Regions from separate parts of the Saccharopolyspora hattusasensis genome, predicted to be linked through region 1. Evidence: riboswitches for the same ligand, from Rfam matches in the RefSeq annotation. Region 1 holds a riboswitch; each other region holds the start of a gene.
The links. A riboswitch is a leader RNA that binds a small molecule or an ion and turns the genes downstream of it on or off. The one in region 1 is predicted to bind glycine.
Positions count from the first base shown of each region.

Region 2: linked by a shared signal. The riboswitch ahead of gcvP (aminomethyl-transferring glycine dehydrogenase) and the one ahead of gcvT (glycine cleavage system aminomethyltransferase GcvT) in region 1 are both predicted to bind glycine.
Region 3: linked by a shared signal. The riboswitch ahead of gcvH (glycine cleavage system protein GcvH) and the one ahead of gcvT (glycine cleavage system aminomethyltransferase GcvT) in region 1 are both predicted to bind glycine.

Region 1 is NZ_JBPCDC010000001.1:2,397,131-2,406,762, reverse strand. Features, by position in the region: gene ACRXBZ_RS10570 (HNH endonuclease signature motif containing protein) at 1-675, shown strand, start outside; gene ACRXBZ_RS10565 (amino acid permease) at 736-2,118, opposite strand; gene glyA (serine hydroxymethyltransferase) at 2,329-3,609, opposite strand; gene gcvT (glycine cleavage system aminomethyltransferase GcvT) at 3,635-4,738, opposite strand; glycine riboswitch at 4,854-4,955, opposite strand; glycine riboswitch at 4,956-5,064, opposite strand; gene ACRXBZ_RS10550 (hypothetical protein) at 5,480-5,635, shown strand; gene ACRXBZ_RS10545 (ribbon-helix-helix domain-containing protein) at 5,756-5,953, shown strand; gene ACRXBZ_RS10540 (Tm-1-like ATP-binding domain-containing protein) at 5,964-7,178, shown strand; gene ACRXBZ_RS10535 (phosphoenolpyruvate hydrolase family protein) at 7,175-8,005, shown strand; gene ACRXBZ_RS10530 (SRPBCC family protein) at 8,017-8,454, shown strand; gene ACRXBZ_RS10525 (NAD-dependent epimerase/dehydratase family protein) at 8,510-9,466, shown strand; gene ACRXBZ_RS10520 (hypothetical protein) at 9,463-9,632, shown strand, end outside.
Region 2 is NZ_JBPCDC010000001.1:780,203-789,834, forward strand. Features, by position in the region: gene ACRXBZ_RS03690 (energy-coupling factor ABC transporter permease) at 1-427, opposite strand, end outside; gene ACRXBZ_RS03695 (HesB/YadR/YfhF-family protein) at 604-873, opposite strand; gene gcvP (aminomethyl-transferring glycine dehydrogenase) at 1,038-3,932, opposite strand; glycine riboswitch at 4,107-4,208, opposite strand; gene ACRXBZ_RS03705 (MerR family transcriptional regulator) at 4,295-4,867, opposite strand; gene ACRXBZ_RS03710 (bifunctional nuclease family protein) at 5,107-5,583, opposite strand; gene garA (glycogen accumulation regulator GarA) at 5,975-6,460, opposite strand; gene gcvH (glycine cleavage system protein GcvH) at 6,594-6,977, opposite strand; gene clsA (cardiolipin synthase ClsA) at 7,178-7,891, opposite strand; gene ACRXBZ_RS03730 (hypothetical protein) at 8,063-8,323, opposite strand; gene ACRXBZ_RS03735 (propionyl-CoA synthetase) at 8,652-9,632, shown strand, end outside.
Region 3 is NZ_JBPCDC010000001.1:3,099,133-3,108,764, reverse strand. Features, by position in the region: gene ACRXBZ_RS14080 (hypothetical protein) at 274-489, opposite strand; gene ald (alanine dehydrogenase) at 950-2,065, opposite strand; gene ACRXBZ_RS14070 (PucR family transcriptional regulator) at 2,435-3,991, opposite strand; glycine riboswitch at 4,105-4,209, shown strand; glycine riboswitch at 4,210-4,307, shown strand; gene gcvH (glycine cleavage system protein GcvH) at 4,358-4,729, shown strand; gene ACRXBZ_RS14060 (L-serine ammonia-lyase) at 4,757-6,112, shown strand; gene ACRXBZ_RS14055 (hypothetical protein) at 6,465-6,662, opposite strand; gene ACRXBZ_RS14050 (DMT family transporter) at 7,262-7,579, opposite strand; gene ACRXBZ_RS14045 (SDR family NAD(P)-dependent oxidoreductase) at 7,620-8,360, opposite strand; gene ACRXBZ_RS14040 (TetR/AcrR family transcriptional regulator) at 8,491-9,129, shown strand; gene ACRXBZ_RS14035 (hypothetical protein) at 9,184-9,632, shown strand, end outside.

The DNA.
Region 1 (9,632 bases):
CCGGAGGTGGAGGGGGAGAAGGACCCGCGCACGGTGGGGCAGCGCAACGCCGACGGGTTCGCCGCGATCCTGGACCTGGCGCTGGATCATGACAGGGTTCCGCGCACGGGTGGGCAGCGCCCGCACCTGACGATCTCTATCGATTTCGAGGATTTGAAGAAGGGGCTCGGGTTCGTCGCCGCCGAGACCGGTATGCCCGGGACCCTCAACACCGAACGGGCCATCACCGCCGAGAACGCCCGACGGATCGCCTGCGATGCCGAGGTGTTGCCGATGGTCCTCGACGGGGACGGGCTCCCGCTGGACGTGGGCCGGGCGAAGCGGACCGCGCCCGCCCATCTGCGCGCGGCGTTGCTGCAGCGGGACGGGGTGTGCGCGTTCCCGGGGTGCGACCGGCCGCCGGGAACCCCGGAAGCACATCACCTCGCCCACTGGGCCGACGGTGGAGCCACCGAGCTGGGCAACATGGTGATGCTCTGCGGTCACCACCACCGGACCCTGCACAACCAGCGATGGGAAATCACCATGCGCGGTGGGCGACCCGCGTTCATCCCACCACCCACAGTGGACCCCAAACGAACACCACGACCAGGTGGCAGAGCGCTACCCGCCCAGCACCGCGAATACCTCCGGGACCTCATCCCCGCACCACGGGGCCCGGCGGGCGATTCGTGACGCTCAGATTGGGGTGGTGGCGCGTTGGGTTCATGCGACTCCAGGCCATGACCCGGTTCGTCAACTGCGCGTGACTTCGCTCCGCGGCTGCTTGTTGCGCGCGGCCAGGTAGCCGATCACCAACGCGATCGCGAGCACGGGTGTGATGTACAGCGCGATGCGCGTTTCGGCGTCGAAGGCCAGCAGGACCACGACGAACGCGAGGAAGGCCAGCACCACGTAGTTCGAGTACGGTGCGAGCGGCATCCGGAACGGTGCGGCCTGGAGTTCGCCGCGGGCGACCTTGCGCCGGTAGCCCAGGTGCGCGATCAAGATCATCGCCCAGGTGAAGATGGCACCGGCGGTGCTGGCGCTGGTGATGTAGGTGAACGCCTGCTCCGGCACGAAGTAGTTGAGCACCACGCCGATCAGCATCGCGCCGAACGTGACGCCGATGGCCCGTGAGGGCACCGCCCGGCCGCTGAGCACCCCCACCGAGCGCGGCGCCTGGCTGTCCTCGGACAGCGTGCGCAGCATCCGCGCGGTGGAGTAGATGCCGCTGTTGCACGACGACAGCGCCGCGGTGGTGACCACGAAGTTGATCACACCGGCCGCCGCCGGGATACCGATCAGGGTGAACGCTTGCACGAACGGGCTACCGCTGGTCGGGAACTGGAACCACGGGACCAGCGCGGTCAGCGCGGTTAGCGCGCCCACGTAGAAGATCAGGATCCGCCACATCACCGAGTTGATCGCCCGCGGCAGCACCTTTTGCGGGTTCTTGCTCTCGCTGGCGGTCTGGCCGACCATCTCGACGCCGACGAAGGCGAACATGACGATCTGGAACGCCAGCAGCGACGAGGCCATGCCGTTGGGGAACAGCCCGCCGTGGGACCAAATGTTGCTCAGCGCCGCGGTGTCGCCAAGGTCGCTGAAGCCGAACACCAGGATCGCCGCGGCCAGCACGATCAGCCCGATGATGGCCAGCACCTTGATGAGGGCGAACCAGAACTCGAACTCGCCGAAGAGCTTCACCGCGATCAGGTTCACCCCGCTGAGCACGATCAGTGCTCCCAGCGCGGGGATCCACTGCGGGATCGTCGGGAACCAGAACTGGAAGTACTTGCCGACAGCGGTGATCTCGGCCATGCCGGTGACGATCCACACCAGCCAGTAGCCCCAGCCGACCGCGAACTTCGCCCACGGGCCGACGAATTCGCCCGCGTACTCCGCGAACGACCCGCTGACCGGTCGGTACATCAACAGCTCGCCGAGCGCCCGCATCACGAAGAAGATCATCAGCCCGGCGATGGCGTAGATCAGGATCAGGCCGGGGCCGACCTGGTGCAGGGCCTTGCCTGAACCGAGGAACAGGCCGACCCCGATCGCCCCGCCGATCGCGATCATGTTGATGTGCCGGGAACTCAGATCCTTCCGGTACTCCTCGGCCACTGGTTGGCTCATCGAAGTGGACCCCTTACTCGCCAGCGTGTTTCGCCGAAACTGCGCAGATAATCCGGCATCCGGCGAGGGCCCGCAAGGGGGGTTGAACCAGTTGGAATACGGCCTTTTCCCGTTCCATCATGGTCCACTTAGGATCGAAAACAGGAAGAACGCCGCTTTTCGGTCATCGTGGCCGAAATGCGGCGTTCTTCTCCTGGCAAAGCTTTCCGATCAGAGGTTCGGGTAGAGGGGGTGTTTGGCGGCGAGGGCTTCGACGCGGGCCCGGAGCTTGCCGCTGGCGGCTTCGTCGAAGCCGGGCTTGAGTGCCTCGGCGATGATGTCGGCGACCTCGGTGAAGTCGTCCTTGCCGAAGCCGCGGGTGGCCAGGGCCGGGGTGCCGATGCGCAGGCCGGAGGTCACCATCGGCGGCCGCGGGTCGTTGGGCACCGCGTTGCGGTTGACCGTGATGCCGATCTCGTGCAGCCGGTCCTCGGCCTGCTTGCCGTCCAGCTCGGAGTCGCGCAGGTCCACCAGCACCAGGTGCACGTCGGTGCCGCCGGAGACCAGCTGCACACCGGCCTTGGCGGCGTCGTCGGCCAGCAGCCGCTCGGCCAGGATCTGCGCGCCCTCCACGGTGCGGCGCTGCCGGTCGGCGAACTCCTCATCGGCGGCGATCTTGAACGCCACCGCCTTGCCGGCGATCACGTGCTCCAGCGGCCCGCCCTGCTGGCCGGGGAACACCGCCGAGTTGAACTTCTTGGTGAACTCCGAGTCCGAGGACAGGATCACGCCACCGCGCGGGCCGCCCAGGGTCTTGTGCGTGGTGGTGGTGACGACGTGCGCGTGCGGCACCGGGTTCGGGTGCAGCCCGGCGGCAACCAGACCGGCGAAGTGCGCCATGTCGACCATCAGGTACGCGCCGACCTCGTCGGCGATCTCGCGGAACCGCTTGAAGTCCAGCTGCCGCGGGTACGCCGACCAGCCGGCGATGATCAGCTGCGGCTTGTTCTCCCGCGCCAGCCGGGCGACCTCGTCCATGTCCACGCGGTGGTCGTCGGCGCGCACGTGGTAGGGCACCACGTTGTAGAGCTTGCCGGAGAAGTTGATCCGCATGCCGTGCGTGAGGTGACCGCCGTGGGCCAGGTCCAGGCCCATGATCGTGTCGCCGGGCTTGAGCAGCGCAAACATCGCCGCCGCGTTGGCCTGCGCCCCGGAGTGCGGCTGCACGTTGGCGTAGGAGGCCCCGAAGAGCTCCTTGACGCGGTCGATGGCCAACTGCTCGACGACGTCGACGTGCTCGCAGCCACCGTAGTAGCGGCGCCCCGGGTAGCCCTCGGCGTACTTGTTGGTCAGCACCGAGCCCTGCGCCTCCAGGACCGCCTGCGGTGCGAAGTTCTCCGAAGCGATCATCTCCAGCGTGGTCTGCTGGCGGTTGAGCTCGGCGCCGACCGCCGCCGCCACCTCGGGATCCACCGCGGCCAGCTGGTCATTGAACAGGTCCGGTGTCGACATGGTGTTGCCTCCTGGTTCGATCTCGTCAGGCATTGCGGCGGTAGAACGGCAGCTCGACGACCTGCACCGCGACGTTGTTGCCGCGGATGTCGACCTGCAGTTGGGTGCCGGGTTCGCTGTGGTCGCGGTCGACGTAGGCCATGCCGATCGGGTGGCCGAGGGTCGGCGACGGGGCACCGCTGGTCACGACGCCGATCTCGGCGCCGTCGGCGTCCAGCACGCGGTAGCCGTGCCGGGGCGCCCGGCGCTGGTCGGTGCTCAGCCCGACCAGTGTGCGCTCGGTGGGCTTCTCCGCGGCGGCGGCCAGCGCGTCCTTGCCGACGAAGTCGCCGGGCTTGTCCAGCTTGACCACCCGGCCGAGGCTGGCTTGGAAGGGCGTGAGGTCGGCGGACAGCTCGTTGCCGTACAGCGGCATGCCCGCCTCCAGCCGCAGCGTGTCGCGGCAGGACAACCCGGCGGGCTGCAGGCCGTGCTGCGCGCCGGACTCGGTCAGCGCCTGCCAGACGGCCTCCGCGTCGCCGGGCGCGGTGAACAGCTCGAAGCCGTCCTCGCCGGTGTAGCCGGTACGCGCCAGCAGCACGTCCTTGCCTGCGACCTGGCTGCGGTAGCCCGCGTAGTACTTGACCTCGGCGAGGTCGGTGTCGGTCAGCGGGGCGAGGATGGCGACCGCGTTCGGGCCCTGCACGGCGATCAGCGCGTAGTCGTCGGAGACGTCCTGGTGCTCGGCGTCGAAGCCGCCGAGCCGCTCGGCCAGTTCGGCGGAGACCACGGCGGCGTTCGCCGCGTTGGCCACGACCAGGAACTCCTGCTCGCCGAGCCGGTAGACGATCAGGTCGTCCAGCACGCCGCCGGTGGCGTTGCAGATCATCGTGTAGCGGGCGCGGCCGGGCTTGATCGCGGAGGCGTTCGCGACCAACGCGTAGTCCAGCGCCTCGGCGGCCTGCGGGCCGCTGATCCGGATCTCACCCATGTGGGTTAGGTCGAACAGGCCGGCGCTGTTGCGCACCGCGTTGTGCTCGGCGGTGTCGCCGGAGTAGCGCAGCGGCATCCGCCAACCGGCGAACTCGGTGAATGTCGCCCCGAGGGCTTCGTGTACTCGGTGCAAGGGCGTCTGTCGTGGCGACGACATGGTGCGACTCCTCCTGGTGGGCGCCGGTCGGCAGTCGAGGGCCGGTCAGCTCACTGCGCCCAACCTTATCGGGGACACCTCGACCCCGACCTGCGCGGGCTTGCGCTGGTCGGGCGGTCTCCCCGGAGTCATTGGCCTGAGAGTTTCGCCACCCCGCGAGGGGCGGCTTGCACCGTGGGCGAGAAGCGCGTTGCTCCTGCTTTTCTCCGTGTTCGCCTGGTGCCGTGCGGTGCCGGTGCCTGAGAGTTTGCTGGGGAGTATTGCTCCTTCGGCGCTCCGGTCTCCCGAGGTTGCTCGGGGGCCGGAGTCTCTCCCGCACGACGTCATCGGCGCGGTATTCGGTTGTGCGAACGCCGACGCTACGAACTGAACGTGACCCAGTCAACCGGGCGGGTAGGACCGGGCCGTCGGGGCGTCGGAAGGCGCCGTGACGGCGGCGCGCGCGGTGCGTGCCGCGTTTGCGCGGTTGTCGCCGGACGAACTGATCGACATGCTCTCCGAGGAGTTCCCCTGGGTGGCCCTGCTGCCGTCCGGTGAACGCTCCGAGTTCTCCCTGGACTTCGCTCAAACCTTCCGTGCTTCCGCGGAACTCGGCTCTTGGGCTCCACTCACTCTGTTTCCGGGCTCGTTTTGCGCAGCGGTGCGGGATACGCCACGTCGGGGCTGTCCTCGCGAGAAGACCTCTGCCCGTTTTGTCGGTAGCCTGGTGACAGCCGTGACTCCGAACCGCCGGGAGCGACGATGTCTCTGTTCAAGAAGGTCGCCGACTTCGCCAGCAGCCCGCAGGGCCGCAAGGTGATCGACCAGGCCAAGAAGTACGCCACCGACCCGAAGAACAAGGAGAAGATCGACCAGGTCAAGAACAAGTTCTTCGGCAAGGGCGGCAAGGGCCACTGACCGAAAACCCCGACGAAGGCCCCCGGTGCCCGCTAGAACCCAAGAACCCCAGGCGCCGGGGGTCTTCTCGTGCCCCAAGGGCATGTGGTATCAGCGGATACCACGCGATACCATGCCGGAATGGCCACGACTCTGCGGCTTAACGACGACGACAACGCGAAGCTCCGCGATGTAGCCGAGCGAGAGGGCCGGTCGATGCACGAGATCGCGGTGGCAGCGCTGCGCGAGTACTTTGCCCGCCACGAGGAGTTCCGGGCGAACCAGGTGCGCCGATTCCTCGCGGAAGATGCTGAGCTGCTGGAGTTGCTGTCCCGGTGACGCACTAGTGGTGGGCAGCGCGTACGTCGCCGGGACGTTCGACACTAAGGCCGCTGAGCTGCTCTACGTCGCCGGGCTGATCGCCCGCGGGCACCCCGTGATCACCGTGGACCTGTCCACCGCGGGTGGGAGTTCCGACGCCGACGTGTCGGCCGCCGAGGTCGCCGCGCACCACCCGGACGGGGCCGACGCGGTGTTCACCGGCGAGCGGGGATCGGCCGTCACCGCGATGGCCGCGGCGTTCGAGCGGTTCCTGGTCGCGCAGGACGTCGACGGGGTCATCGGGCTCGGCGGCTCGGGCGGCACCGCGCTGATCACGCCCGCGATGCGCGCGCTGCCGGTCGGCGTGCCCAAGGTCATGGTGTCCACAGTGGCCTCCGGCGACGTTTCGCCCTACGTGGACGCCACCGACATCGCGATGTTCCCGTCGGTCACCGATGTCGCCGGGCTGAACCGGATTTCCCGCCAGGTATTGGGAAACGCCGCGCACGCGCTGCTGGGCGCGGTGACCCACCCGTTGCCAGCGGCCGAGGACAAGCCCGCCGTCGCGCTGTCCATGTTCGGCGTCACCACGCCGTGCGTGACCGCGGTAGCCGAGCAGTTGGCCGCCGACCACGACCCGCTGGTGTTCCACGCGACCGGAACCGGCGGTCGGGCCATGGAGAAGCTCGTCGACGACGGCCTGGTGCGCGCCGTCCTGGACATCACCACCACCGAGGTCTGCGACCTGATCGCCGGCGGCGTGATGAGCGCGGGGGAGCAGCGCCTGGACGCCATCGCCCGGACCAGAGTGCCCTACGTCGGCTCGTGCGGCGCCCTGGACATGGTGAACTTCGGCGCGCTGGAAACCGTTCCGCCGCAGTACCGGGACCGCAACCTGTACGTGCACAACCCGCAGGTCACGCTGATGCGCACGTCCGCAGGGGAGTGCCGCCGGATCGCGGAGTTCATCGCAGGCAAGCTCAACGCCTGCGACGGCCCGGTGCGGTTCCTGCTCCCGGCCGGCGGAGTGTCCATGTTGGACTCACCGGGGCAGCCTTTCTGCGATCCCGGCGCGGACGCGGTCCTCTTCGAGACGCTGGAGAGCCGGGTGCGGCAGACCGCCGACCGGCGCGTCGAGCGGGTGCCGCACAACATCAACAATCCGGAGTTCGCCGCCGCGCTGGTCGCGGCGTTCCGGGAGATCACCGGATCCGCCGAGCGAACCAGGCAGGAGGCACGATGAGCCGATTCGACCGCGCCGGACTGATGCGCCGGTTCCGCGCCAAGGCCGAGCGCGGTGAGCCGATCGTCGGCGGCGGCGCGGGCACCGGCCTGTCCGCCAAGTGCGAAGAGGCCGGCGGCATCGACCTGATCGTCATCTACAACTCGGGCCGCTACCGGATGGCCGGGCGCGGTTCGCTGGCCGGGCTGCTGGCCTACGGAAACGCCAACGACGTCGTGGTGGAGATGGCCCGCGAGGTGCTGCCGGTGGTGCGGCACACCCCGGTGCTGGCCGGCGTCAACGGCACCGACCCGTTCATGCTGCGCGACCGGTTCCTCCGCGAGCTGCGCGACCTCGGGTTCGCCGGGATCCAGAACTTCCCGACCGTCGGGCTCATCGACGGCACCTTCCGGGCGAACCTGGAGGAGACCGGAATGGGCTACGGCCTGGAGGTCGAACTCGTCGCCGCCGCGCGCGAAGCCGACCTGCTGACCACTCCGTACGTGTTCTCCAGCGCCGACGCCCGGGCGATGACCGAGGCCGGCGCCGACATCATCGTGTGCCACCTGGGGCTGACGACCGGCGGCGCGATCGGCGCCGGGACCGCAAAGTCGCTGGACGACTGCGTGGCGCTGATCGACGAGTGGTCGCAGGCGGCGACCGAGGTCCGCGAGGACGTGCTGGTGCTCTGCCACGGCGGGCCGGTCTCGATGCCGGAAGACGCCTCGTACGTGCTTTCGCGGACCAAGCGTTGCCACGGGTTCTACGGTGCGAGCAGCATGGAGCGGTTGCCCACCGAACAAGCACTGACCGAACAGGCCAAGGCGTTCAAGAAACTCAGGTTCTGAGGAGGCAAGCGGTGGCGAAGTCCTACACGAGCGCGGTCATCGAGGTGTCGGCCGAGCAGGTCTGGCAGGCGGTGCGCGACTTCAACGGGTTGCCGACGTGGCACCCGGCGATCGAGCGAAGCGAGATCGAGGGCGGGGGCGCGGCCGACGCGGTGGGGTGCGTCCGGCACCTGATACTCGCCGACGGCGGGGCGGTCCGGGAGCGGCTGGTGGCGCTGGACGACACCGAGCGCAGCTACGCCTACGAATTCGTGGAAAGCCCGTTCCCGGTGCGCAGCTACCGCTCCACCATCCGGATCGCGCCGATCACCGACACCGGGCACAGCTTCGTCGAGTGGTATTCGCACTGGGACGCCGATGCCGCCGACGAGGAGAAGATGGACAAGACCTTCGCCAAGGGCGTTTACCGAACCGGGCTGAACGGACTTCGGGAACATCTGGGCGGTTAATCCGGCCGGGATGGGCGTGAACCGGAGCGAATCCGGTGGCGGTTAGAGTCCGCGCGTGCCAAGCAGCGTTAATCCTTCCGCCGCAAATGCAGCTAACGCAGCAGACACCGTCACCATCACGGGTGGTTCCGGTTTCGTCGGCAGAGCAGTGGTTCGCGCCTTCCTGGAGCGCGGCACCCGGGTGACAATCGTGGACACCCAGGCCCCGCCCGCCGAACTGCGCAGTGACCTGGTGACCCACGTCGAAGGCGACCTGCGGGACGCCGCGGTCCGGGAGGCCGCGGTCTCGGCGGACTCGGCCGGGATCATCCACCTGGCGGCGATCACCTCGGTGCTGCGCTCGGTGGACCAGCCCGCCGAGACTTATGCCAACAACGTCGCGGTCACCCAGGAACTCCTCGAACTGGCTCGCGCCCGCGGCGTCCGCCGGTTCGTGCTGGCCTCCACCAACGCGGTGGTCGGCGACATCGGCCGCGGCACGATCTCCGAGGCGCTGCCGCTGCGCCCGCTCACGCCCTACGGCGCCACCAAGGCGGCGTGCGAGATGCTGCTCTCCGGCTACGCCGGCGCTTACGGGCTGGCCACCTGCGCGCTGCGCTTCACCAACATCTACGGGCCCGGCATGGGCCACAAGGACAGCTTCATCCCGAGGCTGATGCGCGCCGCGCTGGCGGGCCGCGGCGTCGAGGTCTACGGCGACGGCTCGCAGTCCCGCGACTTCGTGCACATCGACGACGTGGTGCAGGGCGTCCTCGCCGCGTGGGACAAGCAGTACACCGGCACCGCGATCATCGGCCGCGGGCGGTCGATCTCCGTGCTGGAGCTCATCGACGCGGTCCGCGCGGCCACCGGCGAACCCGTGCCGGTCAACCACGTGCCGGCCAAGAACGGCGAGATGCCCGCGGTGATCGTGGACGTGGCCAAGGCGCAGCGCGAACTCGGCTACGCCCCGAACGTCGAGCTCACCGAGGGGTTGCGCACCGTTTGGGCGGACTTCCGCGGGGCGCGATGAGCACCGCGCTCACGCGCGTCCTCCGCCGGCACTGGCTGCTGGCGCTGCTGCTGCTCGCCGGACTGGCCCTGCGGATCGTGGTGCAGCTGGCTTACCGGCCCGCGCTGCTCTACATCGACTCGTTCCGTTACCTCGACGACGTCGGCGCGTTCTTCCCCGGCGGCAT
Region 2 (9,632 bases), 1.6 Mb from region 1:
CAGTCACCAGCAACCCGGCGCGGCTGCGCAGCGCGAGGCGGCGCAGCGCGAGCGCGACAAGGTAGCCGACGGCGGTGCCGATCAGCGCCATGTTGGTGATGTTCGCGCCCAGCATGGTCAGCCCGCCGTCGGCGAACAGCAGCGCCTGCACCACGAGCACGATCGCCACGCACAGCGCGCCGACCCACGGCCCGGCCAAGATCGCCGCCAGCGCCCCGCCGAGCAGGTGCCCGCTGACGCCGGGCAGCACCGGGAAGTTGATCATCTGCGCGGCGAAGACGAACGCGGCCACCAGCCCGGCCATCGGCGCCGTCCGGTCGTCCAGGTCGGCCCGCGCCTTGGCCAGCGCGACCGCCAGCCCGGCGATCGCCACGACCGCGAACAGCAGCGCCGTCTGCGCGTTCAGCAGCCCGTCACTCATGTGCATGGCGAGCGTGGTGGTCTGCACGACGCATTCCCTCCCAACCTGAGCAGTTGCGCATCGAGAGTAGTTGCCGCAATACCGCTATCACCAGTGTCTGGCAGGAGTCCTAGATCGCAGTTCGGCGCAAAAAACCGTCGACCCGGGCAAAACACCCGGGCCGACGGTTCAAGTCCCTTCGGTCAGTCGCGAACGGCCAGCGCCAGTTCACCGTTGGCGTCCTGCTCGGCGTCCAACACCTTGTCGCCGAGCAGCGTCGCGACCTGCGATTCGAGGAACACCCGCACGCCGGATTCCTCGATCACCTCGTCGCCGGCCTGCGGTTGGTCGGCGATCGACGCCTGCAGGCCCTGCTCAGCCGGCGCGATGCGCAGGCCGGAACCTTCCGGAGAGTCGCCGCCGACGAGGACGAGCTTGATGACCTCCGCCGCGCTCTCACTGATGGTGAGCATTGCTCCACTTCCTCTCGGAGCCGGTCAGGTGACCGGGCCACCGTGTCACCCCGCCCACACCGCACGCAAACCGAACCCGACCGGACGTGTCGCACCCACCCCGAACACGGAGGCGCCCCCGGCCGCAACGGCGGACCGGAGGCGCTCCCACCAACGGACGTCCCTCACGACTGGTAGGCGTCCAGGGGCGGGCAGGAGCAGACCAGGTTGCGGTCGCCGCGGGCCCCATCGATGCGGCGCACCGGCGGCCACACCTTCACCACATCGGTGCCCAGCGGGTAGGCCGCCTCCTCGCGGGAGTACGCGTGGTCCCAGTCCTTAGCCAGTGAGGCCGCCGTGTGCGGGGCGCCCACCAGCGGGTTGTCGTCGGCCGGCCACTGCCCGGCGACGACCTTGTCGATCTCCGCGCGGATGGCGATCATCGCCTCGCAGAAGCGGTCCAGCTCCGCCAGGTTCTCGCTCTCGGTCGGCTCGACCATCAGCGTCCCGGCCACCGGGAAAGACATCGTCGGCGCGTGGATGCCGTAGTCGGCCAGCCGCTTGGCGACGTCGTCGACGGTGATTCCGCTGGTCTTGCTGATCTGCCGCAGGTCAAGGATGCACTCGTGCGCCACGAAGCCGCCTTTGCCGGTGTAGAGCACCGGGAAGTAGGTGTTCAGGCGGCGGGCGACGTAGTTGGCGGCGGCCACCGCGGTCAGCGTCGCGCGGCGCAGGCCGTCGGCACCCATCATCCGCACGTACGCCCAGGAGATCGGCAGGATCGAGGCGCTGCCCCACGGCGCGGCGCTGATCGGGCCGACGCCGGAGACCGGTCCGGCTGCGGGCTGCATCGGGTGGTTCGGCAGGAACGGCGCCAGGTGCTCGCGCACGCCGATCGGGCCGACGCCCGGCCCGCCACCGCCGTGCGGGATGCAGAACGTCTTGTGCAGGTTCAGGTGCGAGACGTCGGAACCGAACTTGCCCATCCGCGCCAGGCCGATCAGGGCGTTGAGGTTCGCCCCGTCGACGTACACCTGGCCGCCCGCGTCGTGCACCAGGCCGCACACCTCGCGCACGGTGTCCTCGTACACGCCGTGCGTGGACGGGTAGGTGATCATGATCGCGGCGAGGTCGTCGGCGTGCTCGGTGACCAGCTCGCGCAGGTGCTCCAGCTCGATGTTTCCGGTGTCGTCGCAGCGGACCACGATCACCCGCATCCCGGCCATCACGGCGCTGGCGGCGTTGGTGCCGTGCGCGCTCGCCGGGATCAGGCACAGGTCCCGGTCGGCGGCACCACGGCTGCGGTGGTAGGCCCGAATCGCCAGCAGCCCGGCGAACTCGCCCTGACTACCGGCGTTCGGCTGCAGGCTCACCGCGTCGTAGCCGGTGACCTCCGCCAACCAGGTCTCCAGGTCCTTGACGATCGACAGCAGACCCTCGGCGTCCTGCGCGGGCGCGAACGGGTGCAGCGAACCGAACTCCGGCCAGGTGATCGGCTCCATCTCGGCCGTCGCGTTGAGCTTCATGGTGCACGAGCCCAGCGGGATCATGCTGCGGTCCAGCGCGATGTCCTTGTCCGACAGCTGCCGCAGGTAGCGCAGCAGCGAGGTCTCGGAGCGGTGGGTGTGGAACACCGGGTGCGTCAGGTACTCCGAGGTGCGCTCCAGCGCCGCGGGCAGCGCGTCCGGCGTCTCGATGTCGAGTTCGTCGGCGTCGCCGACGGTGACGCCGAAGGCCTGCCACACCGCCGCCAGGTGCGCCCGCGTGGTGGTCTCGTCGCAGCTGATGCCGACGTGGTCGGCGTCCACCCGGCGCAGGTTGATGCCGACCCGGCGGGCCGTGGCGACAACGTCGTCGGCCTTGCCCGGCACCCTCGCGACGACGGTGTCGAAGAACTCCCGGTGCAGCACCTCGACCCCGCCGCGGCGCAGCTGCTCGGCGAGCACGGCGGCCATCCGGTGCGCGCGGGTCGCGATCGACCGCAGCCCGGCGGGGCCGTGGTACACGGCATACATCGACGCCACGACGGCCAGCAGGACCTGCGCGGTGCAGATGTTGCTGGTGGCCTTCTCGCGGCGGATGTGCTGTTCGCGGGTCTGCAGCGCCAGCCGGTAGGCCTGGTTGCCGTCGGCGTCGACGCTCACGCCGACCAACCGGCCCGGCAGCTGCCGTTCGAGTCCCTTGGCCACGGCCATGAATCCGGCGTGCGGGCCGCCGAAGCCCATCGGCACCCCGAATCGCTGGGTGCTGCCGACCACCACGTCCGCGCCGATCTCGCCGGGCGAGCGCAGCAGCGTCAGCGCCAGCAGGTCGGCCGCGACGACGACCTTGGCGCCGCGCCGGTGCACCTCGGCGATGATCTGCTCCTGGTCGCGCACCGCACCGGAGGCACCCGGGTAGGACAGCAGCGCGCCGAAGAACTCGTCCTCCGGCAGCGCCTGCGCGCCAGCGGACAGGTCGGCGACGACGATCTCGATGCCCAGCGGCTCCGCGCGGGTCTCGATCACCGCGATGGTCTGCGGCAGCGTGTCGGCGTCCACCACGAACCGCGGCGACTTCGACCGGCCCGCGCGGCGCACCAGCGTCATGCCCTCGGCCGCCGCGGTGGACTCGTCGAGCATCGACGCGTTGGCCACCGGCACCCCGGCCAGGTCGGCCACCATCGTCTGGAAGTTCAGCAGCGCTTCGAGCCGACCCTGCGAGATCTCCGGCTGGTACGGGGTGTAGGCGGTGTACCAGGCCGGGCTCTCCAGCACGTTGCGCAGGATCACCGGCGGCGTGACCGTGCCGTAGTAGCCCAGCCCGATCATCTCGGCGTGCGGGCGACAGCGGCGCGCGAGCTCGCGCAGCTCGGCCAGCGCCTCGGACTCGGTGGCCGGCTCGGGCAGCGCCAGCTGCAGGTCGCCTTCCCGGATGGTGTCCGGCACGGCGTTCTGACCCAGCTCCTCCAACGAGCCGACGCCGATCACGTCGAGCATGCGGGCAAGCTCGGCCGGCATCGGCCCGACGTGCCGGTCGGCGAACGGCGTTCCGTGCTCCAGGGCGGCCAGTGGAATGCGATCGTGGGTCACGTCGGTCATCGCCAAACCTCAATTGTCGCGGCGGGCAAAGGGCGGCAGAACAGCCGGAACTGCTCTGCTCTCCCCCTCTGTCACTGTCCGCGAAGCGAACGCCTGAGAGCTTCACCCGGGAACCGGGCTTGCACCGTCGGCGGGATGCGCCACAGCCGTGGTGCATCCTCTTTCCAGAGGCATCTCGCCCGTGCGGTCCAGGTGGCCTGAGAGGTTGGCGGGGAGGTTTGCTCCTTCGGCGCCGACCACGGCCGAAGCCGGGCCGGACTCTCCCGCACGGGGTCGGCGATGTGCCGCAGCTTACCCGACCAGGGGGTCGAGCGGACCCGTGATGTCACCGGCCGCACACCACCGGCCGGGGCCGGCCGCGATCAGCCCGTTTCAGCCTGCCGGTCGCGCCGGCGGCGGGACAATTCGTCGTCGACCAGCGGCACCAGCTCGCCGCCGTCGGCCCGCTCGGCCGGGAAGTCGTGGATGGTGCCGCTGATCTCGCGCATCGCGCCGCTGACGGCGATGCCGAACACCCCTTGGCCACCTTGCAGCAGGTCGACCACCTCCTCGGCAGAGGTGCACTCGTAGACCGTCGTCCCGTCGCTGAACAGCGTGAGCCGGGCCAGGTCCTGCACGCCTCGGTTGCGCAGGTGGTCCACCGCGACCCGGATGTTGTGCAGCGAAACCCCGGTGTCCAGCAGTCGCTTGACCACCTTGAGCACCAGGATGTCCTTGAACGAGTAGAGGCGCTGCGAGCCCGAGCCGGCGGCGCTGCGGATGGACGGGCCGACCAGCTTGGTGCGCGCCCAGTAGTCCAACTGGCGGTAGGTGATGCCGGCGATCTGGCAGGCGGCCGGACCCCGGTAGCCGACCAGCTCGTCCGGCATTGCGGCGTCGGGGAACAGCTCGCCCTGCTCCGCGGCAGCATCCCGGTTGGGCGCTTCCTCGACCACGCCTGCCTCCCCTCGTCCGGCACGAAGCCGACGACGACGATCACCAGCGCCCGGACCGTCGCGATCCGGGGCCGCGAACACCGCCCAGCGACCGAATCACACCGGGGCAATTCGCGTAAGTTCGACGGTATGCCTGCCCCGCGGGGAGGTCAACGCGACGCGCGGGCCCCGGACGACCCGGCCCCCGCCCGCAGCGCGCGGACAGGGGCCGGGAGGTCTCGTCGGGTCGATCGGCAGGCTCAGGTGTCCGCGCCGCGGAAGTCCTCCGGCGACACGGAGTCGAGGAACTCGCGGAACTTCTCGACCTCGTCCTCCTGCTCGTCCGGGATGATCAGCCCGGCCTCGTCCAGCACCGATTCGTCGGCGTGGATCGGCACCCCGATGCGCAGTGCCAGCGCCACCGAGTCGCTCGGCCGCGCCGAGACCCGCACATCCCCGTCGAACACCAGCTCGGCGAAGAAGGTGCCGTCCTGGAGATCGGTGATCCGCACCTGTTCAAGGTCGCGTCCCAGGGCCCCAATGACGTCCTTCAGCAGGTCGTGAGTCAGGGGTCTCTGCGGCCGCACACCCTGCTGCTCGAGTGCGATGGCGGTCGCCTCGACCGAGCCGATCCAGATCGGCAGGTAACGCTCGCCGTGCGCCTCGCGCAACAGCAGAATCGGCTGGTTTGCTGGTAGTTCAACTCGCACGCCGACGACGCGCATCTCGCTGCTCATCGTCACATCGCCTCCTCCAGCGCGCCGAAGCGTGACATCCCCGTCGAGGATCGCGCACCGACGCCTCCGACGCTACCCGCGTTGCGGCGGACACGCCCATCCCTTAGCGGTCTGGTCGACCACCGAATTCGCGGCCTTCCTGCCGGTGCATCTGGCCCGAACCACAGGCTGAGCTCCTTATCGAGCATTACCAGCACGATACACCGCCCACCGCCCCGTTGGGCCGGTGGAAAGAGGACCGCTGCAACGTGGAAACCGGTTGCGACGTCGGGAAATTCCCCGCGCGAGGATGCAGTTGATCTCGGCTGCGCAGTACCTTGACGCGCTAGCGGGGCGACGCCGCTTCGGCGTCGCCCCGCTGGCGGGTCGACAAGTCGTTCCCAGGGCGTCCTCAGCGGGCGCCTGGGCCCCCATCGATCGGACCAGTAAGGAATACCAGGCGGAACTTCCCGATCTGCACCTCGTCACCGTTGGCGAGCACCGAGGTGTCCACCGGTTCCCGGTTGACGTAGGTACCGTTCAGGCTGCCGACGTCTACGACCACGAAGTCGTTGCCTTCGCGCCGGAACTCGGCGTGCCGACGGGAAACCGTGACGTCGTCGAGGAAGATGTCGCTGTCGGGGTGTCGTCCCGCGCTGGTGGTCTCCCGGTCCAGCAGGAATCGCGACCCCGCGTTGGGGCCGCGCTTCACCACCAGCAGGGCGGACCCTGCGGGCAGCGCATCGACCCCGGATGCGGATGCGGATGCGGATGCGGCGGCGGGCTCCGGGGACGCACTCTCGGTGCTTTCCGGCTCCGAGAGGAAGGGCCTGAAGACCGAGGTGGTCTCCGGTGACTGCTCCGGCGGAACATCGCCGTGCCCGGGGAATTGGCTCACCTGAGCTCTCCTCTACGCGGATAGATCGTGCCAAGTATGTACCCAACGTACAGTGCAGGTACAAGCACGGAACGCGGGACTCCCGACATCTTCCTCCCGGACCCCGACAGTCCGACGATCTTGCCTGGTCGGATCAGGATTCGGTCAGCTTCTGGTAGGCCTGGGCGTCGAGCAGGGCGTCCAGCTGGGCCGGGTCGGCGAGCTTGAGCTCGACCATCCAGCCGCCCCCCAGCGGTGCCGAATTGACCAGCTCCGGTTCGTCTTCCAGCTGGTCGTTGCGGGCCACCACCTCGCCGCTCACCGGGGCGTAGATCTCGGAGACGCTCTTGGTCGACTCGACCTCGCCCATCGACTCGCCAGAGGTGACCTGCTGGCCGGGTTCCGGCAGCTGCACGAACACCACGTCGCCCAGCTGCTGCTGGGCGTATTCGGTGATCCCGATGCGCACCGTGTCGTCGCCGGTGCGCTGAACCCATTCGTGCTCTTCGGTGTACTTGATCTCGTCCGGGGCCGCCACGTGGTCCCGCCTTCCTGGTCCGCTGGTGCTGTGGATCACCGGCCACGAGCTTCACGTGATCGGCTCGGCGAGCGTATTCACCACGCGGCACAGGCCGCAAGGCGACTCTCGAACCCATGCGCACCCATGCCGCACCAAGGGCACCTCTTGCCGATTTGCTCAACAAGAGGTGCCCTTCGCGCGGGACGACCGAACGGTGCTCAGACCGGTTTGGCGCGGGCCTGATGGACCGCCGCCACCACCTGCCCGAGGTAGAGGATGCCGGCCCACAGGTAGAGCGCGCCGCCCCAGCAGGTGAAGGCGTAGGCGATCGGGCGCACCACATCGGACAGCGGGAAGTCCTCCTGCACCAACAGCAACAGCGGGAACGCGTACATCAGGCAGAAGGTCGCGGCCTTGCCGAGGTAGTGCACGTCCGGCGGCTCGTAACCGTGCCATCGCAACGCCGGCAGGCACAGCGTGAGCACCACGTCGCGGATGACGAGCGCGGCGGCGACCCACCAGGGCACCACGTCGCGCAGCACGAAGGCGACCAGGGTGGCGACTATGTAGAGGCGATCGGCGGCCGGGTCGAGCAGTTCGCCGATGCGGCTGTACTGGTTGAGCCAGCGGGCGAGCTTGCCGTCGAGCCAGTCGGTGATACCGCTGATCACCAGCACCAGGAGCGCGAGCAGGTCAGCCTTGGGGCCGAGCAGCAGCCAGAGGAACACCGGCACGCCGGCCAGCCGGATCACGCTGAGCAGGTTCGGCAGCGTCCACCACGGATCGGCCCACACACCCGCGGCCGCCTCCCGGATCCGGGCTATGCCGGGATCGGGTCGTCCTGCTGCGGGTTCCTGGCCCGCCGGACCGGCGTTCATCCCGCCGTCTCCGCTCGTGGTGTTCTCCGTGGTGCGCTCAGCATCCTGCACCACGAGCCTCCCCTGAATGGTTGTGCGTCCTGCCCCCACTTCGGACGCAACTTGTGCATCCCGGCCAGATCAGGGTCTCACATTCCTCGCACAACACACTTGGCGGCCGGGCTCCCGCGAAGCCGGTCGATCGGGCTGCTCCGCGCGGCGGGAGCCGTCGGCCACCGGCGCGGGCTAGGCCTGCCTATGGCTCCAGCCGCGGCGGCGGAGATCCGCATCGGTGAGGAACCGGGCCCGGCCTCGGTCGTCGACACCCGCCCAGCGAGCCCCGGTGGACCCTTCGCGAACGTAGGAATGGCCACCGCTCCACACCACGCTGCACGGCGCGGTGGGCAGTTCGGCGGACGGGCTGCGTGCGGGTTCAACCCCGGCGGCAGCGGCCTCGGCGGACTGGGCGGCGAATGCCTGTGAAGACAGGGCCGGTTCCGTGCTCATCGTTGTAGCACCTCCGATTCGGTTGTCGGCGCGATGCGCCGTGGTGTTAGCCCGATCATCGACTTCGATTGATTGTGTTCGGCCGAGCACGCTCTGTCGCGCCGATCCGCCCACCCAGCGCCAAACGGACACGTTGTGTCGCCGAAGTGCATCCGGATATCCGAACGGCGCTCAGCGCGACCGAAGTCCGGTCACCGCTCGTCCGATCATCCGTGTTTCGGTTGTGACAAAAGCGTTTCGCACTTCGCTGCGGGTGACCCTGGCGCTACTCCGCGTTGTGCGGTAGGACCACAGGCGACATCGCAGCGGGAGCGGGAGGAATGTGGTCATGGGTGCGTATGCCGAGGCCTACCGGCGGAGCCTGGCCGACCCGGAGGGCTTCTGGCTCGACGCGGCGGCCGCGATCGAGTGGGAGCAGGCACCCTCGCGTGCCTTGGACGCCACCGGGGATCCGTTCTTCCGGTGGTTCCCCGACGGCGTCCTCAACACCTGCTTCAACGCGCTGGACCGGCACGTCCGCGATGGCCGCGGCGAGCAGACGGCGCTGATCTGGGATTCGGCGATGACCGGCGAGGTGCGCCGCTGGACCTACCGGGAGCTGCTGGACCGGGTGGCGCTGTTCGCCGGGGCGTTGCGGGCGCAGGGCGCCGAGCCGGGCGATCGCGTCGTGATCTACCTGCCGATGATCTCCGAGGCCGTCGTGGCGATGCTGGCCTGCGCGCGTATCGGGGCGGTGCATTCGGTGGTCTTCGGCGGCTTCGCGCCGAAGGAGTTGGCGGCGCGCATCGACGACGCCCGCCCGACGGTGATCGTCGCGGCGTCGTGCGGCCTGGAGCCGAACCGGATCGTCGAGTACAAGCCGATCGTCGACGAAGCGCTGCGGATGACCGAGCACCAGCCGAAGCGGGTGATCGTGTTCCAGCGCGAGCAGGCCCTCGCCGAGCTCGGCGAGCGCGACGTGGACTGGCAGGACGCGCTGGCGCAGGCCGAACCGGCCGATTGCGTGCCGGTGAAGGCCACCGATCCGCTGTACGTGCTCTACACCTCGGGCACCACCGGGCGCCCGAAGGGCGTGGTGCGCGACAACGGCGGGCACGCGGTCGCCCTGCGCTGGTCGATGGCCAACATCTACGACATCGGGCCGGGTGACGTCTTCTGGGCCGCCTCGGACGTCGGCTGGGTGGTCGGCCACTCCTACATCGTCTACGCGCCGCTGCTGACCGGGGCGACGACCGTGGTCTACGAGGGCAAGCCGGTGGGCACGCCAGACGCGGGGGCGTTCTGGCGGGTCATCGCCGACCACCGCGTC
Region 3 (9,632 bases), 700 kb from region 1:
CCCGTTTCGAGGTGGCCGATCGTCATAGGAGTGAGCGGCGGCGGCGTGGGGGTGGGTGCGAGGTGGTCATGCCGGGGCGGATGAACTCGTTGGTGTCCCAATCGCTCGGGCCCGGGACCTGTCGAGGAGACGATCGGGTCGGGGATGACTTCGACGTCCTTCGTGTCAATCCTCCGACCTGCGCCGCAGATTCCGTCGCAGCGTTTCCAGACCGGTGCCGCAGGCGTGCGCGGGCTGCCCGCAATGATCATCGATGATGCTGCCGGTGCGCCGTCAGCCACACGGTGCACGGCCACGGTCGGCTGCGCGGCGCGCCCTGGCAGGAACGGCACCTGCCGGCCTCGTCCGGATCGTGTTCGTCGAGCAGGGCGCGGAGGTGAGCAGGTAGGAGGTGAGCAGGTAGAGCTGGGTGCGGGCGAGGGGCAGCAGCACTTCGGGGGTGTCGTCCGCGGTTGTGAGGTCGAGCCGATCGAGGACAGCTCTTCGCAACGCGCGTCTGTCACGTCGTCTCCCACCGTCGTTTTCGAGTGCGTCGGTGCTGCCGACAGGGATCGCGGGAACGGGTGCCCCGCCGACTCCATTGGGTGACGTCGGCAGTCGGGGCGCACGCCTGTACGGACACCACTGGATGCTCACCCCGTCGAGTGGTTATCGGTTCGGCTTGAAATTGGCGGCCATGCGGCGGCCCGCGTCGTCGGCAAATGGGCGATCGTGGCCTACACTGACGGTGGCGGCCTGCTCCCGGTGACCCCCAGGCTGGTTGAGCGGGCCGCCCCGTTCGGCTGTTTGAGCCCGTCACTCTTTCGGTGGTCTGAGTCTGTTCGTGCGACTGAACGGTGTCCCGGATCCTGTTGCGACGACTTCCAAGCCAGCGGGCATTCGAAGCTGTTGGGAGCAAGGGAACCTTCCTGCCATTCGTGGCAGGAAGGTTCCCTTGCTCCCAGTGCGATCAGCCCAGGACGCTGCTGAGCGGGGTGCTGGTGAGGCCGTGCGCCTCGGCGACCGGCTCGTTGACCAGCTTGCCGTCGTGGGTGTTGAGGCCACCGGCCAGCGCGGCGTCCGCGCGGCAGGCCTGCTGCCAGCCCTGGTCGGCGATGCGCAGCACGTACGGCAGCGTGACGTTGGTGAGCGCGTGCGTCGACGTGTTCGGCACCGCGCCCGGCATGTTGGCCACGCAGTAGAACACCGAGTTGTGCACCCGGTACGTCGGGTCGTCGTGCGTGGTCGGGTGAGAGTCGGCGAAGCAGCCGCCCTGATCGATGGCGATGTCCACCAGCACGCTGCCCTGCTTCATCTCAGACACCAGGTGGTTGGACACCAGCTTCGGCGCCTTCGCACCCGGGATCAGCACGGCACCGATGACCAGGTCCGCGGCCCGCACCGCCTGCTCCACCGAGTACCGGTTGGACGTCACGGTGCGGATTTGGCCGTGGAAGTCGCGGTCGATCTCGCGGAGCTTGTCGACATTGGTGTCGAGCAGCTCGACATCAGCACCCATGCCCATCGCGACGCGCGCGGCGTTGAGGCCAGCGACGCCACCGCCGATCACCACGACCCGCGCCGGGTGCACGCCGGGAACACCGCCCGGCAGCACGCCGCGGCCACCGCTGGGGCGCATCAGCGAATAGGCGCCGACCTGCGGGGCGAGACGCCCGGCGACCTCGCTCATCGGCGCCAGCAGCGGCAGGCTGCCGTTGGCGGTCTGCACCGTCTCGTAGGCGATACCGGTGACCCCGGACTTCAGCATCGCGTCGGTCAGCTCGGCGGAAGCCGCCAGGTGCAGATAGGTGAACAAGACCTGGTCCCGGCGCAGCCGCGGGTACTCCTCGGCGATCGGCTCCTTGACCTTGAGTACCAGCTGGCCTTCCGCCCACACCTCCTCGGCGGTGGGCAGCACCTTCGCGCCGGCCGCGAGGTAGTCCTCGTCGGGGATCGAAGAGCCCGCGCCGGCGTTCGTCTCCACGAAAACGTCGTGGCCGCGGGTGGTCAGCTCGTGCACGCCCGCAGGTGTGATCGCGACCCGGTACTCGTTGTTCTTGATCTCGCGCGGCACTGCGATCTTCACGGCGGAATCCTTTCGTCTCCTGTTGCGCACAACAATCCGCTGCCACTGCGGGGGGCGCATCATTCCCGCCGAATGAGATTGCCCCGCGCGCTTTGTGCTCGCAGCACAAAGCCCGTGGAGCGCCGATCCAGCGCGCGGACGGGGGCACGGACGGGGGCACGGACGGCGGACATGGCAGGAAGGTTCCCTTCCTCGCAACCGACCGGCAGCCCGGCGAAAGCAAGGGAACCGTCCTGCCACGAATGACAGGAAGGTTCCCTTGCGCACGTCACCGAGGGGCTCTGCCGCCCGGCTGTGACAGGAAGGTTCCCTTGTTCGAGCCCTGGGCGAGCTCGCTTGGCCTTGGGTGACAGGAAGGTTCCCTTGCTGTCAGCCGTGCTGCGCCCATCGGTCGGCGAGCAGCTGCGCGAACAGCGCGGAGCGGACGTTGGGGTCTTCGAGGTCGACTTCCACGAGTTGGGTGAGCCGCTTCATCCGGTACCGGAAAGTGTTCGGGTGCACGCGCAACTCGCGGCTCGCCTGCCGGGGATCGCCGGGGTGGCGCAGCCACGCGTGGAGCGTGGCCAGGTATTCGGTGCCCTGCGTTCGGTCGTGCTCGCGCAGCACCGGTAGCGGGCCGAGGGCACCGATACCGGCGTCGGTCGCCGCACCGGCCATCCGGCTGAGCACCAGCAGATGCCAGTTCTCCTCGTACACCGCCACCCGTTGCTGCAGTTGGCCGGTGCGCAGCAAGCTGATCAGCTCCTCGGCTTGCGACCGCGACTGGGGCAGCTCGGCGACCGCCACCGCGGTGCCCACCGCGATCAGCGGGCGCGGCGAAACGTCGTGGGACGTGAGCGCTGCCCGCAGATCCGGCCAGCCGCCCGCGCGCCCCCGGTCTGGCACCAGCGCGTAGAGCATGGTGCCGATCTCGGTGACCAGCGGGCGCCGCCCGATTCCGCGCGTGATCCATTCCCACATCGCCAACCGGTGCCCTTCCGCGGGGCTGGCGGACGGGGGCATTTCGATGGCGACGACCCGGTGCGCTTCGGCGGGCACCGCTAGCTCGTTCGCTGCCGCCCGCCAGCCTTCGCCGCCCTCCAGCAGCAGCCGCACCTGCTCGGCGGATCGGCGGCGCTCCGCGTCCGCCACCGCACGCCACCGCAGCAGTTGCAGCGCGACCAGCGGTGCGGTGTCGGCGAACGCGGTGGAGCGTTCTTCGGAAACCTCGCCGGGGACCACAGCCCACATCGAGCCGAGCAGTTCACCGCCCATCCGGATCGGCACCACCAGCCGGGGCAGGGTGCCGTCCTGCTGGGCGGGCACGAAGATCGCCGAACTGCCCTTGCTGAGCTGGCGGAACGTGCCGCGGGCGCGGAACTTGGCGAGCACGTCGTCGGGCTGCCGCCGGCCCATGATCGTCGAGATCCGCGCCGGGTCGGTGAGGTCCTGCCGGGCGGAGTAGGCCAGGACCTGGGAGCGCGCGTCCTCGATGGTGACCGGCGCGTCCACCACGTCCGCCACCGCGTCGGCGAGCCGGAACAGGTCCCCGACCCCGGTGCTGGACGCGTCGGCCTCCTCGATCTCGGTCCCGGCCAGCGCGGCACGGATCAGCCACACCAACTGCGCCCACGCCGTGCCAGGGCGGACCTCGACCAGCGCCACCCCGGCGTCCCGGGCTGCCGCGGCCACCGCGTCGTCCGCCGAAATCGGCGGTTTGAGAAGCACCGCCGCGGCACCCTTCGCGCCGCAATCCCTCGTCAACGCCACCGCGTGCTCGCGGTCCGGGATGGCCACGCCCAACACGAGGTCGCCGCCCGCCGCCGTCGGCGGCTGATCGGGTTCGGCGATGACGACGTCCCCGACGCACACGATCGGTTCCGGGGCGACCACGGTCCGCAGCAGTGTGGGGCCGACCCGCTCGACCAGTGCCCGGATGTCCAGCATCACCGGCCTCCTGAATACCTCGGGCCGCCTCCGTGCGTTGTGGGGGAGGGCATTGACACCAGGACTGGCCCGTTTATCGTTGCTGAGCACACCGACAATCGCATACCGGCCCTCGACCCCGTGCGGGAGAGACCCTGCGAGCTCACGCCGAGCCCCCAGGGCGCCGAAGGAGCAAGACTCCCCACAAACTCTCAGGCACCCATGACCGTTCGGGCGAGGCAACTCTGGAAAGCGTGCGTCTCATCGACGCTCCACCCACGGTGCAAGCCGCGAGGCCCGCGGCGAAGCTCTCAGGTTCCGCAACAGAGGGGGAGGCCCAGCCACCACGGGCACGAGTGCCCCCCGACTGCCTTGGAGCCTCCCGACATGTCCCTGCCTGCGCACCTGCGTTATTCCGAAGAGCACGAGTGGATCGAGGACCGCGACGAGCTGGTCCGCATCGGCATCACCCAGCACGCCGCGGACGCGCTCGGCGACATCGTCTACGTGCAGCTTCCCGAGGTGGGCGACAAGATCGAAGCGGGCCAGGCCTGCGGGGAACTGGAGTCCACAAAGTCCGTCAGTGACCTGTTCGCCCCGGTGACCGGCGAAGTCGTGGCGCTCAACGAGTCCGTCGTGGACGACCCGGCGCTGCTCAACGCGGAGCCGTTCGGCGACGGATGGCTGCTCGAAGTGCGCCCGACCAGCACCGGTTCGCTGCTCACCGCTGAGCAGTACGCCGAGCTGATCGCGGAGTAACGGGCCAAGCGAGGTAGGAGGCGGTCAATGGCGATCAGCGTCTTCGACCTGTTTTCGGTGGGTATTGGGCCGTCCAGTTCGCACACGGTTGGTCCGATGCGCGCGGCGCGGTTGTTCGTGCAGCGGTTGCACAGCGCGGGCCGGTTGCCGCAGGTCGAGCGGATCAAGGCGGAGTTGTTCGGGTCGTTGGGTGCGACCGGGCATGGGCACGGTAGTCCGAAAGCTGTGCTGCTGGGTTTGGAGGGGCACAGTCCGGAGACTGTTGATCCGGCGGCGGTGGAGGGCCGGGTCACCGAGATCCGTGAGTCCGGCCGGTTGCGTTTGGATGGGGTGCAGGAGATCCGGTTCATCGTGGACCGTGACTTGGTCATGCACCGGCGCAAGTCGTTGCCGTTGCATCCCAACGGGATGCGCTTCGCCGCGTTCGGTGCCGATGATGCCGAGCTGGACAGCGCGGTGTTCTACTCGGTGGGCGGTGGCTTCGTCGTCGACGAGGACGCTACCGGCACTGATCGGATCAAACCGGACGAGACCGCGGTGCGGTACCCGTTCCGCACGGGTGTGGAACTGCTCGCGCGGACCGAGGAGTCAGGGCTGCCGATCAGCGGTGTGATGCTGGCGAACGAGTTGTCCTGGCGTGGTGAGGATGCCGTGCACAAGGAGTTGCTCGGTATCTGGCAGGTCATGCGTGAATGCGTTGACAACGGCTGCCGCAACTCCGGTGAGCTGCCCGGTGGGCTGAAGGTCCGTCGTCGGGCGGCGGAGCTGGCGGCTTCGTTGACCGAGCGCGACGATCCGCTGGAGTGGGTCACGCTGTTCGCGCTCGCGGTCAACGAGGAGAACGCGGCTGGTGGGCGGGTGGTGACCGCGCCGACCAACGGTGCGGCCGGGATCGTTCCTGCGGTCCTGCATTACTACACGCGGTTCGCGCCCGGCGTGGATGATGCTGGTGTCGTGCGGTTCCTGCTGGCGGCGGGTGCGGTCGGCGTGTTGTTCAAGGAGAACGCGTCGATTTCGGGTGCGGAGGTCGGTTGTCAGGGCGAGGTGGGTTCCGCGTGTTCGATGGCTGCTGCCGGTCTCGCTGAGGTGCTGGGTGGAACGCCGAGACAGGTGGAGAACGCCGCGGAGATCGCGATGGAGCACAACCTCGGGTTGACCTGCGACCCGATCGGTGGGTTGGTGCAGATTCCGTGCATCGAGCGCAACGCGGTCGCGTCGGTGAAGGCGATCACGGCTGCGCGGATGGCGTTGCGCGGCGACGGCAGCCATTTCGTTTCGCTGGACAAGGTGATCAAGACGATGCGGGAGACCGGCCGGGACATGAAGGTCAAGTACAAGGAGACGGCCCGCGGCGGCCTCGCCGTCAACGTCATCGAATGCTGACCCTGCCGCGCGACCAGCGCGAGCACGGGAACCTTCCTGCCACCATCCGCCGGAGAGCTCTGCCACGTGAGCATGGGAACTTTCCTGTCACCTGGTGTGCGGTGAACGTGTCCAGATGCCAGCGGTGGAGTCCTTCTGCCGTCGGCATCGGCGTGCCCGTTGGTGCGAGGATGGGAACCTTCCTGTCACCGCCGGGCCGCCGGAGAGCTCTGCCGCGGGAGCATGGGAACTTTCCTGTCACGACTCGGCCCGGGTTCGTGAGGATGGGAACCTTCCTGTCACCGGCCTTCGTCGTCCCAGCCGAGGCGGGCGACCAGGCCGGCCCGGGTTCGTGAGGATGGGAACCTTCCTGTCACCGGCCTTCGTCGTCCCAGCCGAGGCGGGCGACCAGGCGCGGCGTGTCGACGCCGGCGCAGAGCACGACGTGCCGCGCGTGGTAGATCGCATCGGCCTTCTGGAACTCGACCGTGCCGTTGTCCAGCACCAGCAGGCTGTGGATGTCGTTGGCGACGATGTGGTCGCCGACCGAGCCGGCCAGCGTCTCGATCATCGCCCGCCGGATTGCCCCGACCCGGGGCGCGCCTGCCGTCGAAGCACTGCACGTCGGCGCCGCGCCGCAGCAGGCCGTCCGTGGTGGACAGCCCGAGTACCCCGGCGCCGATCACCGCGATGTGTCCAGTTACCTCTTGTGCTCAGCCATTTCCCGCTCCTCCAGCCGATGCCGTCGTCTGGCTCTCCTGGCGGCAGCCGGATCCCAGGATGCTTGGCCACCCCCGCCGCGACATCACGTGTTCTCGGGAGCAGCGAAGCGACGATGCCGCCTCGCGCTGGGCGAGGCGGCATCTCCTGTAGGGGAGCGGAGAATTTAAGTGTCTGCAGTGGTCGATTTGCTGTAGGCAGCATGCCTGCGACAGGGCGGGTTCTTGCCTTTGAAACGGCGAAGCCGCTTAGCGCAACTAAGCAACTTGCACCGCCGCGGGTTCTCAGACTGTGCCCACCCCGTCGGGGTTCTTGGCGAGGCCAGTCCGCGAAGCCGCGTATTGGTCATACGTAAGCCGGGGCTCCCGGAGGCCAGGCGGCGTCTGTAATTCCCGCAGGGGGGACGCCACCTGCACCGCTAAGCAAAGCGAGTTCTCACGGTCTTCGCGATCAGCCTTCCACGAACTTGAGTCCGGCTATGCCGACCACGATCAGCCCGAGGAAAGCCAGCCTGGACACCGTCATGGGTTCGCTCAGGAAGACCATCCCCACTGCAGCGACGCCGACGGTGCCGATGCCGACCCAGATCGCGTAGGCGCTGCCGACCGGCAGCTCCTTCAGCGCCACCGAAAGCATGCCGAGGCTGATCATGGCGACGGCGATGCCCAGCACCGCCGGCCACACCCGGGTCAGGCCTTCGGCGTGCTTCAACGCCAACGACCAGACGATCTCCAGCAGGCCCGCTACGACGAGGATGACCCAAGCCATTGCTGCTTCCCTTGTTCCAGAAGGTGAACGCACGCCGCCGTCAGGCGTTGGCGCCGGCGTCGACGAGGATGCCGGTGCCGGTGATGTTGCGACCGCCCTCGCCGGCCAGGTACGCGACCGCCGCCGCGATGTCGGCCGGGGCGTTGTAGCGGCCGAGGGCGGTCAGGGCGCGCTCGGCGTCCGCCTCCTCGCCGTCGGCCGGGTTCATCTCGGTGTCGGTGGAGCCCGGGTTCACCAGGTTGACCGTGATGCCGCGCGGACCGAGGTCGCGGGCGAGGCCCCTGGTGAAGCCGGTCAGCGCCGACTTGCTCAGCGAGTACAGGCTCAGGCCGGGGCCGGGAGTCCGGTCGGCGAGGTTGCTGCCGATGCTGATGATCCGGCCGCCCTCGGGCAGGTGTTTGACGGTGGCCTGCACCGCCACGAACACCGCCCGCACGTGGATGCCGACCGTCTCGTCGAACTGCTCCAGCGTCAGTTCGTCGATGGTCGCCCACGGGAAGATCCCGGCGTTGTTGACCAGGATGTCCAGCCGGCCGAACTCCGCGACCGTCTGCTCGACGGCGCTGGTCACGGCCGCTGCGTCGGTGGCCGGGGCCGCGAACGCCGCGCCGCGTCGGCCGGCTCCCTTGATCTTGCCGACCACGTCGTTGGCCCGGTCGGCCGAGGTGTTGTACGTGATCGCGACGTCGGCACCGTCCGCGGCCAGTCGCTCGGCGACTGCCGCACCTATGCCGCGGGCACCACCGGTGACCAGCGCGACCTTGCCGTCCAAGCCCGTCATGAAGCCCTCGATTTTCTGTGTCGAACGATATATAAATGGCTATCATCGCTACCCTCGGGTGTCAACAAGCCCGCTGGGAAAGGTGTGAAGCGGTGCGGGACCCGCGCCGCCTTGGGAGGAGGGGAAGCCGATGTCGCCACGTGGGCGCCCGCGCAGCTTCGACCGGGAGGCCGCCCTGCGAACCGCCATGGAGCTGTTCTGGGAACGCGGCTACGAGGCCACGTCACTGAGCGACCTCACCGGCGCGATGGGGATCAGTTCGCCGAGCCTGTACGCCGCGTTCGGGTCCAAGGAGGACCTGTTCCGGGAAGCGGTCGCGCTCTACAACAGCGCCGACGAGGCGGTCGGCGAAAGGCCGTTGCAGCGGCAGCCGACCGCGAGGCGAGCGATCGAAGCCATGCTGCGCGACAACGCCGACGCATACGTGGATCCGAACACTCCACGCGGATGCATGGTGGTGCTGGCGGCCACCAACTGCACTCCGGAGAACAGGCGGATCCGGGATTACCTCGCCGAATGCCGGAGGGACGATTTCCGCGCCGTGCAGGCCAGGTTGGATCGCGGCATCACCGACGGGGATGTGCCACCCGGTGCGGATCTGGAGACGATCGCCTCCTTCTACCTGACAGTCCTGCAAGGACTGTCCATCCAGGCCCGGGATGGGAGTTCCCGCGAGACCATGCACGCGGTCATCGACTGCGCGATGCTGGCCTGGGACGGGATGGTGGCCGCGCCGGTGGAGAGCCGCGATGGCTCATTATCGGTCTGAACCGGTGGCCGGACACCGACGGGGGCCGGTGCCCGGCGCGCACTCCAGCCCGCGATGCTGCTCCTCGGGCTCACGGAAGCGCTGCACACCGTTGGCGAGCACTCGCGCGTCCTGGAGCACACGGTGTTCGCCCTGCCCCGCGCGAAAGCGGGCTCGCTGGTGCGTACCGAGCTGCTCGCGATGCACGCGCACGGACTCACCTCGATCGGCGATCTGGAGGCGGCGTCGGCGGCAGCGACCAACGCGGTTCACGTCGCGAACCGCGCGAGAACACACGGCGCGCTGGTGCGCGGGACGGGCGGGCGGAGCAGAGTTTCCCTTGCGCAGGGCAATATTCCCGCCGCCATCCGGTACGCGACCGAAGCCGTGCGGCTCGGTGACCGCGCCGACGACGTCGGGCGGACCCGGCACCCCAGGCTGCACCTCGCCGCCGCGCTGACAGCAGCCGACCGCCTCACGGAGGCCGAAGAGGAGCTGGCCAAGGACGAGCAGGACGTCGCCGA